4 regions of the Enterobacter pseudoroggenkampii genome follow, and region 2 is predicted to be linked to each of the others. Evidence: predicted binding sites of a transcription regulator. Region 2 holds the regulator's gene; each other region holds the start of a gene.

Evidence for each region. The regulator CRP, encoded in region 2, controls carbon source genes, mostly activating them, when cyclic AMP is high. The targets are predictions, from matches to a motif close to ATGTGANNNNNNTCACAT.
Region 1: aaeR (HTH-type transcriptional activator AaeR) is a predicted target of CRP. The motif match lies at 2,093-2,110, and genes of this name have one in related genera.
Region 3: OTG14_RS15010 (glycine dehydrogenase) is a predicted target of CRP. The motif match lies at 1,544-1,561, and genes of this name have one in related genera.
Region 4: bhsA (multiple stress resistance protein BhsA) is a predicted target of CRP. The motif match lies at 2,360-2,377, and genes of this name have one in related genera.

The regions. Positions count from the first base shown of each region.
Region 1 covers NZ_JAPMLV010000006.1:172,762-176,973, forward strand. Annotated here, with positions in the region: gene aaeB (p-hydroxybenzoic acid efflux pump subunit AaeB) at 1-799, opposite strand, end outside; gene aaeA (p-hydroxybenzoic acid efflux pump subunit AaeA) at 805-1,737, opposite strand; gene aaeX (p-hydroxybenzoic acid efflux pump operon protein AaeX) at 1,745-1,948, opposite strand; gene aaeR (HTH-type transcriptional activator AaeR) at 2,128-3,054, shown strand; gene OTG14_RS20385 (YagU family protein) at 3,274-3,888, shown strand; gene tldD (metalloprotease TldD) at 3,935-4,212, opposite strand, start outside.
Region 2 covers NZ_JAPMLV010000007.1:136,660-140,871, reverse strand. Annotated here, with positions in the region: gene OTG14_RS21155 (phosphoribulokinase) at 1-580, shown strand, start outside; gene OTG14_RS21150 (OsmC family protein) at 647-1,051, opposite strand; gene crp (cAMP-activated global transcriptional regulator CRP) at 1,363-1,995, shown strand; gene OTG14_RS21140 (YccS/YhfK family putative transporter) at 2,053-4,140, shown strand; gene argD (bifunctional acetylornithine/succinyldiaminopimelate transaminase) at 4,137-4,212, opposite strand, start outside.
Region 3 covers NZ_JAPMLV010000002.1:380,322-384,533, reverse strand. Annotated here, with positions in the region: gene pmbA (metalloprotease PmbA) at 1-591, shown strand, start outside; gene cybC (cytochrome b562) at 633-1,019, shown strand; gene OTG14_RS15015 (Hok/Gef family protein) at 934-1,212, opposite strand; gene OTG14_RS15010 (glycine dehydrogenase) at 1,662-2,000, shown strand; gene OTG14_RS15005 (SFCGS family glycine-rich protein) at 2,011-2,373, shown strand; gene OTG14_RS15000 (DUF4312 family protein) at 2,376-2,675, shown strand; gene OTG14_RS14995 (DUF4311 domain-containing protein) at 2,698-3,474, shown strand; gene OTG14_RS14990 (DUF4310 family protein) at 3,488-4,129, shown strand; gene OTG14_RS14985 (amidohydrolase/deacetylase family metallohydrolase) at 4,172-4,212, shown strand, end outside.
Region 4 covers NZ_JAPMLV010000001.1:923,187-927,398, reverse strand. Annotated here, with positions in the region: gene mfd (transcription-repair coupling factor) at 1-404, shown strand, start outside; gene ldtC (L,D-transpeptidase LdtC) at 988-1,953, shown strand; gene bhsA (multiple stress resistance protein BhsA) at 2,031-2,288, opposite strand; gene comR (TetR family copper-responsive transcriptional repressor ComR) at 2,533-3,168, shown strand; gene OTG14_RS04505 (glycine zipper 2TM domain-containing protein) at 3,228-3,767, opposite strand; gene OTG14_RS04500 (NAD(P)/FAD-dependent oxidoreductase) at 3,961-4,212, opposite strand, start outside.

The sequences.
Region 1 (4,212 bases), on a different contig from region 2:
TGACCGCTTCCGGCCGGGTGTTCTGAATCAGATAGGTTTCACATGCCTGGGTAATCAGCGTCAGAGAGACGGTGTTGAGGGCCTTCAGGCGACGATTCGCGCGAGCCCAGCGCGAGGACTCCATATTGAGATTGCTGCGCATCCCCTCCAGCGCCTGCGTGCGGCGAACCAACCCGCTCCAGGCTTTATCCACCTCTTCGCTGTCGCCGTGCTTGATGCAGAGCTGCATCAGCTGGTACTGAGCGACAATCAGCGCGTCAAGCTCACGGTCAACTTCCTGCTTGATAGAGCGCGGGGAGAACAGCAGGTCAGCGACGATTGCACTGACAATACCAATGACAATCTCGCTGCATCGCTCCACCGCAAACTGCGGAGCCAGCAGCGGCTCGGACTGGATGGTGATGATAATAATCAGCGCGGTATAGCCCGCCAGCCCCCAGGCGTAGGAGTTCTCCACTTTCACCAGAGACGAGATCCAGGTGCAAAAGCCCGCCCAGATACAGCAGACCATCAGCATCAGCAGCGGCGTGCGGATCATCAGAATAATAATGGTGAGCGCCGCGAAACAGCCGATAAACGTCCCGATGATACGCAACATCCCGCGATAGCGGATCGCGCCTGAATAGGGTTCCCCACCCGCAGCAAAGGCCGGGCCCGCCGCGACAATCGCAGCCGTCAGCACCGCCCAGCGAGGGGTTTCAAGCTGGAAGTGAAAGCCAACAAACAGCGCCAGCACAATGGCACACGCCAGCTTCACGGCGAAGCGAATGTGTTGGCTGGCGATGGAAAAGATGCCCATAGCGATTAACCAAACTCGCGCAGACGGTGGGCGATTTTACGGAAGAACGAGTCCTGGCTGGCATCCCGATCTTTTTCACCGGTAATCACCACCGTCGCCGTGGTACCCGCAGGCCACAGATTTCCCTGCTGCTCGTCCAGGTGGATGCGCACCGGCACGCGCTGGGCCAGACGCACCCACTCGAGGTTGGAATCTACCGTCGCCATCCCTTTAGCATCGTTAGAGCTGCTGGAGTTAGTCACCCCTGCGGCGACGCTGTCGACGGTGCCTTTAAAGACGCGATTGCTGCCCAGCGGCGTGATCTCCGCGCGATACCCTGGACGTACACCCTCCAGCTTGGTCTCTTCCATATAGGCGAGCACGTAGAAGGAGTTCTGTTTAACCAGCGCCACGGCGGTTGAGCCGCGGGTAATGAATTCCCCGGCGTAGACGTTCAGGTTGGTCACCCAGCCATCAGACGGTGCGCGGATCACGGTGCGCTCCAGATCGAGCTTCGCCAGATCGCGCGTTGCCTGCGCTTTCGCCAGCTGGTGTAGCACGGTTTGCAGCACGTTGTTGGACTGGTCAATCTCTTCACGGGACATTGCCTGAACGCCAAGCTGGTTACGGCGGCCAGCTTCGCGACGTTTCTCCGCAGCCAGCGCCTGGTAATAGGCCACGTCCGCTTCCGCCTCTTCCAGTGCTTTCTGGTAACGAGGCTGGTCGATGGTGAACAGAACCTGATCTTTTTTCACCAGCTGGTTGTCGTGGACGTTGACCGCCGTGATAAGACCGGCCACGTCAGGGGCGATCGCCACCACATCGGCGCTGAAGCGTGCATCACGCGTCCACGGTGATTCGGTGTAATAGACCCAGGCGCGGAAAATAGCGATGAAGGCGAGGATAACCAGCGCCATGGTGATGGCAGTGCGGGAGATTTTTCTTGTTAGCGTTTTCACATCAACCTCAGACAAACATGCGCGATATCAGGTAGAACAGGCAGCAATACAGCGCGGTATTGAACAATGCAGGGTGCCAGACGAAATCGTAGATCCCGGTAGGGACCAGCACCTTGCGCACCAGCCAGAAGATCGCCAGTGATAAAAGAAGCTCGAAAAATATCGGTGGGAAGGACAAACCGAACACCACGATAACGGGAAACAGACTCATGTTGACCTTGATTAGAGAGAGTGCAGGCTTCAGAATTTTTTAGCGCACGCCATCGCAGGAGAGCAAGAAACGCCGGGCGAGAATGGCGCAGCCGTTATGTAATAAATAATATATTAACGTAACTGTTATGCTGTTATCTATAATATGTGATCTAAATCACTTTTAAGCCAGAGTGAACAATGGAACGTTTAAAACGCATGTCGGTCTTCGCAAAAGTGGTTGAACTGGGCTCGTTTACCGCCGCTGCCCGCCAGCTTCAGATGAGCGTCTCATCCATCAGCCAGACGGTGTCCAAACTGGAAGATGAGCTTCAGGTCAAGCTGCTCAACCGCAGCACCCGCAGCATTGGGCTGACGGAAGCGGGTAAAATTTACTATCAGGGCTGTCGCCGCATGCTGCTTGAAGTGCAGGATGTTCACGAACAGCTTTATGCCTTCAATAACACCCCCATCGGCACGCTGCGCATCGGGTGTTCTTCAACTATGGCACAAAATGTTCTCGCTGCCATGACGGCGGATATGCTGAAAGAGTACCCCGGGCTTACCGTCAATCTGGTGACGGGTATCCCGGCGCCGGATCTGATTGCCGACGGGCTGGACGTGGTGATCCGCGTCGGCGCGTTGCAGGATTCCAGCCTGTTCTCGCGTCGGCTGGGCAGCATGCCGATGGTGGTCTGTGCATCGAAAAGCTATCTGGCGCAGTACGGTGTGCCGGAGAAACCCGCCGACCTCACCAACCACTCGTGGCTGGAGTACAGCGTACGGCCCGACAATGAATTTGAGCTGATTGCCCCGGAGGGGATCTCCACCCGACTGCTGCCGGAGGGACGGTTTGTCACCAACGATCCGATGACCATTTCGCGCTGGCTGGTGGCCGGCGCCGGGATCGCCTACGTGCCGCTGATGTGGGTGATCAACGAGATCAACAGCGGCGTGCTGGAGATCCTCTTCCCACGCTACCAGTCCGATCCGCGCCCGGTGTACGCCCTGTATACCGAAAAAGACAAACTCCCGCTCAAGGTACAGGTGTGTATTAACTATCTGACCGAGTATTTTGTGGACGTGGCGGAGCTGTTTCAGGGGATGCGGGGAAGAAGGAAGGAATAATCGATTTATCCCTGAAAGTATATGAGCGATGAATATTTCCAGGATAAAACCCCTCTGCATTCTGGAATATTCCTTCGCCACTATCAGGAATAGCTAATTGACACTGCCGCCGCCCGCCCTTTACTTTATAAACAGTCTGCTGTTCAGACTGTTATTAATTTGTTGCTGATATGAATAATAAAATGTATTCCGCAGGATGACGTTAAACAAGGAAAAGAAATGAATCTATTTGAACAAACACCGCCTTCACGCAGGCGCTATGGGCTCGCCGCATTCGTCGGTTTAATTGCAGGGATTGTCTCCGCGTTTGTCAAATGGGGAGCCGAAGTACCGCTTCCGCCACGCAACCCCACCGATCTATTTACCGGCGCATGCGGGCCTGAGCAATTAATAAGAGCCGCAAGCCAGATTGACTGTTCACGTAATTTTTTAAACCCTCCCTATGTATTTTTACGTGACTGGCTGGGTGTTGTTGATCCTAACGCAGCGGTTTATACATTTGCCGGACATATATTTAACTGGGTCGGCGTGACGCATATTATTTTCTCAATCGTCTTCGCTGTCGGGTATTGTGTCGTTGCTGAAGTCTTCCCGAAAATTAAACTCTGGCAGGGTTTGCTGGCGGGTGCGTTAGCTCAGCTCTTTGTGCATATGATCTCCTTCCCGCTGATGGGGCTGACGCCACCGCTGTTTGAGCTGCCGTGGTATGAACACGTGTCAGAGATCGTGGGCCATCTGGTCTGGTTCTGGTCGATAGAAATCATTCGTCGTGATTTACGTAACCGCATCACGCACGAGCCGGATCCGGAGATACCGCTGGGTCACTTACGCTAAAAGAAAGGCGCTACTGATGTAGCGCCTTTTTTATGAAGGAGTCAGGTCAGGCTGTACCGCCCACCGTCAGGTTGTCCACTTTCAGCGTTGGCTGGCCCACGCCAACCGGCAGGCTCTGGCCCTCTTTACCGCAGACGCCCACGCCGTTATCCAGCTTCAGATCGTTACCAACCATCGAGATCTGCTGCATGGCTTCAATACCGGAGCCAATCAGCGTTGCACCTTTCACCGCTTTGGTCACTTTGCCCTTCTCGATCAGGTACGCTTCTGAAGTAGAGAAGACAAACTTACCGGAGGTGATGTCCACCTGGCCGCCGCCAAAGT
Region 2 (4,212 bases):
TCTGCATACCTATGATGAAGCCGTTCCCTGGAATCAGGTGCCGGGGACGTTCACCCCGTGGCAACCGCTGCCGGAACCCACCGACGTACTGTTTTACGAAGGATTGCACGGTGGCGTGGTCACCCCTCAACACGACGTGGCGCGCCACGTGGACCTGCTGGTCGGCGTGGTCCCTATCGTTAACCTGGAGTGGATCCAGAAGCTGACGCGCGACATGAGCGAGCGCGGCCATTCACGAGAGGCGGTGATGGACTCGGTGGTGCGCTCCATGGAAGATTACATCAACTTCCTGACGCCGCAGTTCTCCCGCACCCATATCAACTTCCAGCGCGTGCCGACGGTGGATACCTCCAACCCGTTTGCGGCCAAAAGCATCCCGTCTCTGGATGAGAGCTTTGTGGTGATCCATTTCCGCAATCTCGAAGGCATTGATTACCCCTGGCTACTGGCCATGCTGCAGGGCTCGTTTATTTCGCACATGAATACGTTAGTCGTGCCGGGCGGAAAAATGGGGCTGGCGATGGAGCTCATCATGACGCCGCTGGTGGAGCGACTGATGGAAGGGAAGCAGATTGCGTGAACATGTTCCCTCTCCCTGTGGGAGAGGGTTAGGGTGAGGGCATCAACACGCACGATGCCCCAATAATTAAGCCTCGATCACTTCATACGAATGCGTGATTTTTACCGCTTTCTCCAGCATTAACGCCACAGAGCAGTACTTCTCCGCAGACAGATCCACCGCACGCGAGACCGCTGCGTCCTTCAACTCTTTACCGGTGACCACAAAGTGCAGATTAATATGGGTGAACAGGCGTGGCGCCTCTTCGCGACGTTCTGACGTGAGTTTAACCTCACAATCCGTCACGTCATGACGACCTTTTTGCAGAATCGACACCACGTCAATGGCGCTGCATCCCCCTGCCGCCATCAGCACCATTTCCATTGGGCTTGGCGCTTTATCGCCGGAGTTACCGTCCATCAAAATCTGGTGTCCTGACGCGGACTCGCCCAGGAACGTTAAACCTTCAACCCATTTCACGCGCGCTTGCATATTCTTAAACTCCAACGTTGCATTTTTGGTGACAGATTACGCGTGCGTTACATTTCTCGCAATGGAAGGCGACCTGCATCATGCTGAAGCGAGACACCAGGAGACACGCGGCGAAAGCTATGCTAAAACACTCTGGATGCTACAGTAATACATTGACGTTACACATGTATGCAGAGGACATCAAACTTTACTGGCTGCGAAACGTTACGGTAGCCGACTTCCCAGGGTATGGGTAAGAATTCGATTGCAACCCCAGAGTCCGGATGCATCTGATGACTCTGGTGACAGCTTATAACAGAGGATAACAGCGCATGGTGCTTGGCAAACCGCAAACAGACCCGACTCTCGAATGGTTCTTGTCTCATTGCCACATTCATAAGTACCCATCAAAGAGCACGCTGATTCACCAGGGTGAAAAAGCGGAAACGTTGTATTACATCGTTAAAGGCTCGGTGGCAGTGCTGATCAAAGATGAAGAAGGGAAAGAGATGATCCTTTCTTATCTGAACCAGGGCGATTTCATCGGTGAACTGGGCCTGTTTGAAGAGGGCCAGGAACGTAGCGCCTGGGTTCGTGCAAAGACAGCATGTGAAGTGGCTGAAATTTCTTACAAGAAGTTCCGTCAGCTGATTCAGGTTAACCCTGACATCCTGATGCGTCTTTCTTCCCAGATGGCGCGCCGTCTGCAGGTCACCTCAGAGAAAGTGGGCAACCTCGCCTTCCTGGACGTGACTGGCCGTATCGCACAGACCCTGCTGAACCTGGCGAAACAGCCAGACGCTATGACCCACCCGGACGGCATGCAAATTAAAATTACCCGTCAGGAAATTGGTCAGATCGTCGGTTGCTCTCGTGAAACGGTGGGTCGTATCCTGAAAATGCTGGAAGATCAAAACCTGATCTCTGCCCACGGTAAAACCATCGTGGTTTACGGAACGCGTTAATTCCGCTTAAACGGCGTGCCATCGCAAGGTGTCACGCCGTTTTTGTCTCTACTCCCCATGTGGCGCAGGCTGATCTATCACCCGGAAGTTAACTACGCACTGCGACAAACGCTGGTGTTGTGTCTTCCCGTGGCTATAGGCCTGATCCTCGGACATCTTCAGCAAGGTCTGCTGTTTTCCCTCGTGCCTGCCTGCTGCAACATCGCCGGTCTGGACACGCCGCATAAGCGCTTTTTCAAACGCCTGATTATCGGCGGCTGCCTGTTTGCGGGCTGTAGCCTCGCCGTACAGCTTTTACTGGCTCGGGATATCCCGCTGCCGCTGATCCTGACTGTGCTGGCGATGACCCTCGGCGTCACGGCGGAAATCAGTTCGCTGCACGCCCGCTTGCTTCCCGCGTCGCTGATTGCGGCCATTTTCACGCTGAGCCTCGCCGGGAATATGCCGGTGTGGGAGCCGCTGCTGATCTACGCCCTGGGGACATTATGGTACGGCCTGTTTAACTGGTTCTGGTTCTGGCTGTGGCGGGAGCAGCCGCTGCGTGAATCCCTGAGCCTGCTCTATGTGCAGCTTGCGGATTACTGCGAAGCCAAATACACCCTGCTGACCCAGCATACCGATCCGGAAAAATCCTTACCGCCCCTGCTGACGCGCCAGCAGAAGGTGGTGGATCTGATAAGCCAGTGCTATCAGCAGCTGCATATGCTCGCCGCCAACAAGAACCACGAGTACAAACGGCTGCTGCGCACCTTCCAGGTCGGGCTGGATCTGCAGGAGCATATCTCCGTGAGCCTGCACCACCCGCAGGAGGTACAAAAGCTGGTCGAGCGCAGTCACGCCGAAGCGGTGATCCGCTGGAACGCGCAGACGGTGTCCGCACGCCTGCGCGTGCTGGCCGATGATATTCTCTATCACCGCTACCCGACGCGCTTTAACATGGATAAGCAGCTGGGCGCGCTGGAGAAAATCGCTCGTCAGCATCCGGATAACCCGGTCGGCCAGTTTGCCGCCTGGCACTTCAGCCGTATCGCCCGCGTGTTGCGCACGCAGCGCCCGCTCTATCCGCGCGACCTGATGGCGGATAAGCAGAAACGGCTGCCGCTATTGCCCGCGCTCAAAAGCTATCTTTCTCTTAAATCGTCCGCCCTGCGCAACGCCGCACGTATTAGCGTGATGCTCAGTACCGCCAGCCTGATGGGCATGGCGCTGCATCTGCCGAAACCCTACTGGATCTTAATGACCGTGCTGTTTGTCACCCAGAACGGCTATGGCGCCACGCGGGTGCGTATTCTGCATCGGGCTGGCGGAACGATGGCCGGGCTGATCATCGCGGGCGTGACGCTGCACTTCCACGTGCCGGAAGGCTATACTCTGGCAGGAATGCTGGCGGTTACGCTGGTGAGCTACCTGATTATCCGCAAAAACTACGGCTGGGCGATGGTGGGCTTTACGGTGACGGCGGTATATACCCTGCAGCTGCTCACGCTCAATGGCGAACAGTTTATTGTCGCCAGGCTGATTGATACCCTGATCGGCTGTCTGATTGCCTTTGGCGGCATGGTCTGGCTGTGGCCGCAGTGGCAAAGTGGACTGCTGCGCCAGAACGCCCACGACGCGCTGGAAGCCGACCAGCAGGCCATTCGCCTGATCCTGAGCGACGACCCGCAGCCGTCGCCGCTGGCGTATCAGCGCATGAAGGTCAACCAGGCGCACAACGCCCTGTTTAACTCGCTCAACCAGGCAATGCAGGAGCCGGGCTTTAACTCGCACTATCTGGCAGATATGAAGCTGTGGGTGACGCACAGCCAGTTTATCGTCGAGCACATTAACGCCATGACCACGCTGGCGCGCGAGCACACGATGCTGACACCGGATCTGGCGCAGCGCTATTTGCAGTCGTGTGAAATTGCGTTGCAGCGGTGTCAGCAGCGTCTGGAGTATGACTCGCCGGGTGAGTCGGGAGATTCGAACATTCTGGAAGCGCCGGAAACGTTAACCCACGGGCCAATGAGCACCCTGGAGCAGCATTTGCAGCGCGTACTGGGGCATCTGAACACCATGCACACCATTTCGTCGGTGGCATGGCGTCAGCGTCCGCATCACGGGATTTGGCTAACCCGCAGGTTGAAGCGGACGGCGTATTAACCTTTTACGATCTTCGCGACCGCGGCGGCAAACCGGGTTAACCCGTCTTCAATGTCTTTGTCTTCCACCACC
Region 3 (4,212 bases), on a different contig from region 2:
GGTCTGTTTGGTCATCTGGTGGGCGCTATCGCGGGTGGCTCGGTTTACCGTAAATCGACCTTCCTGCTCGATTCGCTGGGCAAGCAAATCCTGCCGGAATGGTTGACCATCGAAGAGCATCCGCACCTGCTGAAAGGGCTGGCCTCCACGCCGTTCGACAGCGAAGGCGTGCGTACCGAACGTCGTGACATCGTCAAAGACGGCGTGCTGACCCAGTGGCTGCTGACTAATTACTCCGCGCGCAAGCTGGGGCTGAAAAGTACCGGACACGCTGGCGGCATCCACAACTGGCGCATTGCCGGGCAGGGCCTGAACTTTGAGCAGATGCTGAAAGAGATGGGTACCGGCCTGGTCGTCACGGAGCTGATGGGCCAGGGCGTAAGCGGCATCACCGGAGACTACTCTCGCGGCGCTGCGGGCTTCTGGGTGGAAAACGGCGAAATTCAGTATCCGGTAAGCGAGATTACGATTGCCGGCAACCTGAAGGACATGTGGCGCAATATCGTTACGGTCGGTAACGATATTGAAACACGTAGCAATATACAGTGTGGTTCTGTACTTCTGCCGGAAATGAAAATCGCCGGCCAGTAATATCCGTAAAGGCGTTTTAATAATAAAAAAGGAAGTGAGCAATGCGTAAACATCTGTTAGCGATCGTCGCGGCTTCAACGCTGGTTCTTGGCTCTTCTGCGTTTGCTGCCGATCTTGAAGACGACATGGGCATCCTCGGTCAAAACCTGAAGGTGGTGCAGAAAACGGACAATGCGGCTGAAATGAAAGACGCGCTGACCAAAATGCGTGAAGCGGCGCTGGATGCACAGAAAGCGACGCCTCCGAAGCTGGAAAGCAAAGCCGCAGACAGTGCAGAGATGAAAGACTACCGTCACGGCTTTGACGTGCTGGTCGGCCAGATCGACGGCGCGCTGAAGCTGGCTAACGAAGGCAAAGTGAAGGAAGCCCAGGCGGCGGCCGAGCAGTTTGTGACCACGCGCAACACGTACCACCAAAAGTATCGTTAATTGGGTGCCTGAGCTGTACGTCCTTTGCCCGTATGCGGAGGCGCATGACGCGCCCCCGCATCCTTGCTCCTGACTTTCCGGAGCGACAATCCATCCTCGCTGTCACTGCAAAAGAATCGTTTCGAAAACTGATCTCGCACAGTGTTTTCCGCGTCACCAGCGTTAAGATGATTATTGTCAAAGCAATAATCATCAAAACTCCAATGCCTGGGTTTTGGCGTTTCATGGATGCCTCCTTGCTTTAAAGCGGGCGAGGTAGCGAACTCCACGGTGTGACGTGTCGTTTCGAGCCCCCGCCCTGATTTTCTATCAGGCGGGGCTTTCCACTTTCCGTCCCATGCCTGAGACGGTCAGTCTCAAGCACCCGTTGCCACTCTAGCGGAGCCCCATAAGAAAACCTTATCCACGTCACATTTCTACGAGCCCGCTCGTAATCTTTTCCGCTTTGCTTGCCCCGTTTTGGCCGCGCAATAGCGTGATATTCATCACGTAAATGCAGCGGTTTATCCAGATTCACCGCATTTATGTGGCACAGATCACTGCCGCGGCTCGCCTTTCCACTTCGAAGTGGAAAACAACTCGCTACAAACAATTCCCCCCCAACGTTAGTTTTATTCCAGAGCCATTAACGGGGTAAGACCAGTGATTAACGGAGCGGTAATGAACGACGTTGGGGAACAGGCGGAGCAAACTGAACAGCTCGCAAACACCATGCTGCAGCAGGTTTATGCCCTGCTGGCCCGGAACAACATCATCCCCAATGCGGTACAGGAGCAGATGCTCACCTCCCACGTGCGCGCCATGGCGCACCGGTCCGTGACCGGCGAGCCGCTGCCGGAGGTTGAAGCAGAGCTGTTTGACGAAATTTCACCGGATTCAATGCGGCTCGCCCGTGAAGTGGTCGCGCAGTTTGGCAACCTTCCTGATGAAGAAGCCTGGCTGCTCTCCGTTCACTTTGAAGTCGCGAAAGACAACCTTTAAGGAGCAACACATGGAACAGATTACAGTCGTGATTGGCGATCGCCTGGGCAAAGGTCAGAAAGTGGCTGCCGGTGTGGAAAAAGCGGGTGGACGCGCGGTGGTTGTGCCGGGCATGGCGGCGGACATGAAGCTGGGTGACATGATGAAGGCGGAAAACGCCACCTTCGGCATCTCCTTCTGCGGCAGCGGCGGCGCGGGTGCCATCACGGCCCAAACCAAATATGGCTATAAGGCCAAATACGGCATGCGTTCCGTGGAAGAGGGCGTGACCGCCATCAACGAAGGCTGCAACGTGCTGGGCTTCGGCTTTATGGATAAAGAAGAGCTGGGCGAGCGTCTGGTACAGGCGTGGCAGAAGAAATACGGCGCATAAGCATGAAAGAACAGTTCACAACCACGGTGAGAGTGAAGGGGAAAGGCGACGCCAAAGCGCGCGCCTTTGCCGACGCGCTCAACCACGTTCAGGCCGCGGTGATGAAAGCTTCACCGCATATCTTACTGCGTATTGAGCCACAGGATGTGCAGGTCGTTCAGGCGCAAGAAGCGGTGCGTAAAGAAGCGTTTCTGTTCTTCTTTCTGCGCCGGGAAAGACGCACCTACAGCGTGGAGCTGGATGTGACCGTCAACGTGACAGCCATCAATCTCGACCAGGTGGATTTCGTCACGCAACGCTGATTATTCATAAAAGGGCAGACTGATGTTCTTAATTATATTAATAAAATCGCTCATCATTGGCGGCCTGGTTGGCGTCGGTGTCGGAGCCGGGGCTGCACGCATGTTTCATGCGCCTACCACACAGGGTATGGGCGCGTTTCGTACGTTGGGGGAACTGAACTCCTGTGAAGGGGATCCGGCGTCCCACTTCTCCTTTGGGTTAGGTTTCTTCTTTAACGCCTGGGCCTCTTCCGTGGCCGCAGGGGCTTTCACACAGGACGTTGACCACCGCATCATCCCGAACTGGGGTGCTGCTGCACTGATGATCAAAAACCGTAACGTCGGCGAAACGCTGCACGATCCGCGCAAAATGGCGATTGCCTGCGGCCTGATCGGCATGATTGTCGTGACCTTCCTTAACCTTACCGCCTCCTCCGTACCGGCTGCGCTTCAGGTCACCGCCGTCAAGGTGCTGGTGCCGGCGGCAAACCTGCTGGTCAACACCGTGATGCCGGTGATCTTCTGGCTGGCGGCCATCGACGCGGGTAAAAAATCGGGCTTCTGGGCGACCATTTTCGGCGGCGCAGCGCAGCTGATTATGGGCAACGCCGTGCCGGGCCTGGTGCTGGGGATCCTGATTGGTAAAGGCGTAGAGGAGAGCGGCTGGAACCACGTCACCAAAGTGATGATGGCGGCTATCGTCCTGCTGTTCGTGCTGAGCGGCTTCTTCCGCGGCTTCGACATGAAGATGATCGAATCCTTCCATCTGACCGTGCCGAACTGGCTTGACATGATCCACAACTCGCTCAGCGGTAAATAACAGGAGCCTCTACATGGAACAGAATAAAGGTTTTTGGTATGCCGACTGGTCGTTCCCGATCTTTGTTGGCCTGCTCTCCTCCGGCGTCTTCGCCGGGACGCACATGTACTACCTCTACGGCATCGGCGCGTTTAACGAAGTGGCCTTCGTGGCGATGCTGAAGGCGGGTATTGATACCGGCGTCTACGGCGCGGTGGCGGCGTTCGGCGCGAGCTTCCTGTTCGCCCGTATTATCGAAGGGTCGCTGGTCGGTATTCTCGACATCGGCGGTGCGATCCAGACCGGCGTGGGCCTCGGGGTTCCGGCGCTGCTGCTGGGCGCGGGGATCATGTTCCCGGTGACCAACTTCATTGCTTCGCTGATCACTGGCCTGGTGATTGGTCTGGCAATTGGCTACGTCATCATCCTGGCGCGTAAGTTCACCATCAACCAGAGCAACTCCACCTACGGCGCAGACGTGATGATGGGCGCAGGTAACGCCTCCGGCCGCTTCCTCGGGCCGTTGATTATCCTCAGCGCCATGACCGCCTCCATTCCTATCGGCGTCGGTTCCCTGCTGGGAGCGCTGGTGTTCTACATCTGGCAGAAGCCGATCACCGGTGGCGCCATTCTGGGTGCAATGCTGTTGGGCTGGCTGTTCCCGGTCGCCCTTTAATACCCGCGGGCGCTCCGGCGCCCGCCTTATCAGGAGATCCTCATGTTTGATTTACTCCTGCGCCGTGCGCGCTTTGCCGACGA
Region 4 (4,212 bases), on a different contig from region 2:
ATTTCATTCCGGACGTGAATACCCGTCTCTCATTCTACAAACGCATCGCCAGCGCGAAGAAGGAGAACGAGCTGGAAGAGATCAAGGTTGAGCTGATCGACCGCTTTGGTCTGCTGCCCGATGCGGCGAGAAATTTGCTGGATATCGCGAGACTGCGCCAGCAGGCGCAGAAGCTGGGGATTCGCAAGCTCGAAGGCAATGAAAAAGGCGGCGTGATTGAATTCGCCGAGAAGAACCACGTCAACCCGATGTGGCTCATCGGTCTGCTGCAAAAACAGCCGCAGCATTTCCGTCTGGATGGCCCAACGCGTCTGAAATTTACCCAGGAGCTGACGGAGCGCAAAACCCGTATGGACTGGGTGCGTAACTTTATGCGTCAGCTGGAAGAGAACGCGATCGCATAACCTCCATTCCCCTCTTAACTGAGGAATTTCATGTAGTTTATTAACCGGAAGCGATGAAAGTTGCTTCCGGAAAATGAATAGCTTACAGCGACCCCCTGGTCCGGCTGTAAATCGCTGAGGCGTTTGCCTTCCGGCCGGGGCGAGGCGCAGGGATGCGCCGAGAGGGCGGGCTTTACAGGGATGTTACCTCCGCCCGTCCCCGAAAAGCCAGAAGGAATAAGCCGAAGGTACCGCGTAGCGGCGATTTACCGCCGGGAGCCCGGGTCGCCAGGGTGGTGGCGACTGAGCCACCCTGGCACGTTCACAGGTCATGTCGTTACAGAGTACTAAGGAACATAAAGTGAACGGAATGACCACCAGAGTCGTATGTTCCCCCTCACCCCAGCCCTCTCCCTCAAGGGAGAGGGGGTCGTCCGTGCAGGCATTATTTTATGGGGATCCCTTCCCCTGTTAGCCCAGCGCTACGGGGGGACAATTTACAAACTCTTTGCACTTCACACGATCTTCCCGACATACCCATTCGCCATAATTATGTTTAACGCCTTATAAAACAATAACCTTATCATTTACATGGATTATGGTGATGATGACCTCTTCGCGTTTTACTCGCTGGATGACCCTGTTTGCGCTGGCAGCCACCGTCGCGGTTGCGCTTCCTGCTCGCGCAAACACCTGGCCCCTTCCCCCTCCCGGCAGCAAGGTGGTGGGTGAAAACCGCTTTCATGTGGTTGAAAATAATGGCGGTTCGCTGGAAGCGATTGCCAAAAAATATAACGTCGGTTTTCTGGCTCTGCTGCAGGCGAACCCCGGCGTCGACCCTTACGTCCCGCGCGCGGGCAGCGTGTTGACCATCCCGTTACAGACTATCCTGCCGGACGCCCCGCGCGAGGGGATGGTGATAAACCTGGCCGAGCTGCGTCTGTACTATTACCCGCCGGGTAAAAACGAAGTGACGGTCTACCCGATTGGTATTGGTCAGCTGGGCGGTGACACGCTGACGCCGACGATGGTCACCACCGTCTCGGATAAACGCGCGAATCCAACCTGGACCCCGACGGCCAATATTCGTGCCCGCTATAAAGCTCAGGGCATTGATCTTCCAGCCGTGGTGCCGGCAGGCCCGGATAACCCAATGGGACACCACGCGATCCGCCTGGCAGCCTACGGTGGTGTTTACCTGCTGCACGGCACGAATGCGGACTTTGGCATCGGCATGCGCGTCAGTTCCGGATGTATTCGTCTGCGCGATGACGATATCAAAACGCTGTTTAACGTCGTTACGCCGGGAACCAAAGTGAATATTATCAATACGCCGATTAAGGTTTCTGAGGAGCCGGGCGGCGTGCGGCTGGTCGAAATTCACCAGCCGCTATCGAAAAACATTGGCGATGATCCGCAGACGCTGCCCATTAACCTGAATGCCGCGATGGTAAGCTTCAAAACGAATGCGAATACCAACAGCGTGGTGATGGAGCGCGCGATGGAAGCCCGGTCAGGCATGCCGACCGATGTCACCCGGCATCACGATGTAATCCAGCAATCGATGTAAATCATAAATAAAAAAAACGCCCTGCTCAGCAGGGCGTTTTTTTATTGCAGTGGCATAAATGAGGGTTTATGCCCGGCTTATTTGTAGATGACAGCCGTGCCGTGCAGGGTGTTAGGACCGGTCACAGAGGTGATGCGGTAAGATTTTGCACCCATCTCTTGCGCTTTTTGCGCCAGCTGATCTTCCAGTGACCCCAGGTTAGTCCCGGCAGACGCAGAGATCGTCCCGACTTTATGCTGATCGACCGGAGTGGACTGTACCTGTACAGCAGCAAAGCTTGCGAAAGAGAGTGAACTCAGAACAGCAGCAGCGATGAGGGTTTTTACGTTTTTCATGATGTTTACCTTTAGCAGATGAATTTGGAGGTCGTTATCTATTTAGTTAACGATCGATAGGTAAATCATAAATGTGATCCAGGTCACGCGTCAACATAATTTTATAACGACCATTAATTTAATTTTAAAGTCGTTATTTTTCATATAGATATGATTAATATATTTTTAAGCATTCAGCACTGGTGGTGGGTTGCGTTTATTTTTATAATGGTTATTCACCAAACCAACAGAGGACCAACGGCACATGACAACCGACGTCACGAGTTGTGCGAAGAAAAGCCGTGGCCGACCAAAAGTGTTTGACAGGGATGCAGCGCTTGATAAGGCCATGACTCTCTTCTGGCAACATGGGTATGAAGCAACCTCGCTTTCCGATCTGGTAGAAGCTACCGGAGCCAAAGCGCCGACGCTGTATGCCGAATTTACCAATAAAGAGGGGCTGTTCAGGGCGGTGCTGGACAGATACATTTCGCGTTTTGCAGCGAAACATGAAGCCCAGCTATTTTGTGAAGAGAAAAGCGTCGAACAGGCGCTTCGGGATTACTTCACCGCCGTCGCGACCTGCTTCACCAGTAAAGATACGCCTGCGGGCTGCTTTATGATTAACACCTCTGCCACCCTGGCGGCGTCCTCGAAAGAGATTGCCAATACGGTGAAATCGCGTCATGCGATGCAGGAGGAGACGCTGAGCGCCTTTCTGGCACAGCGCCAGCAGCGCGGTGAAATCCCTGCGCAGTGCAACCCCCAACTGCTGGCACAATACCTGAGCTGTATTTTGCAGGGGATGTCGATCAGCGCCCGTGAAGGGGCTACGCTGGAAAAACTGCAGAATATTAGCGAAACCACGCTGCGACTGTGGCCTGAGCTACTGAAAATCTGAAGCAAAAAAAAGCTCCTCAGCCTGAGCGCATGAGGAGCTAAATTCAGAGAACATCTTTTTTACACTTTGTTATTCAGAACCAGCTGGCCATTTCCATCCAGTGGAATTTGCGTGCCCGGGTCTTTATCCATGCGGATTTTGCCCTGCTGATCGCCAATTTTGTACGTCACGTCATAGCCCAGCATTTTTTCCGACTTGTCATAGACGGTTTTGCAGCGTTGCTGAGTCGTGGTGTAGGTATCATTATCCTGCATCGCGCCCTGTACCTGGTTACCGGCATAGCCGCCACCCAGCGCGCCGACCACGGTCGCCACATCTTTGCCCCGGCCGCCGCCGAACTGGTGACCAATCACGCCACCCGCTACCGCGCCCAGAACAGAACCGGCAATGCGGTTTTCATCCTGCACCGGACGACGGTGCGTCACGGAGACGTTACGGCACTCCTGACGAGGCGTTTTTACCGTTTCTTTAATCGGTGTAGCAGAAACCACCTGCGCATACTGCGGGCCGCGATCTAATACGTTGAGACTGGCAACGGCAGCCACACCTAACGCAGCCGCGACGCCAATCCCTATACCCGCCAACATTGATTTATTCACGGGACTTCCTCCTTTGTTGCTATTGGTAACAATTTTGCAATGGAGGCACGGCTTCGCCAATAAGATAAAGGATCAAAAAAGGGGCGTTGAGAGGAGATATATTGTATTTAGGAGAACTCTCAAGCACTCAAACTGTGATCTACAGCATGAAATGCTAAAAACTCCCTCCGGAGGACCCGGAGGGAGTGAAAGATTAGTGCAGCTTCAGACGCGGACGGATCACGCGGTTGATTCTGCCCACCAGCATCATCAGCCCGGTTTTGAAGTAGCCGTGCAGCGCAATCTGGTGCATGCGGTACAGGGAGATATACACGAAGCGGGCAATGCGCCCTTCTACCATCATTGAGCCGCGCATCAGGTTGCCCATCAGGCTGCCGACGGTAGAGAAGTTTGACAGCGACACCAGTGAACCATGGTCTTTATAGACATAGGCTTTCATTGGCTT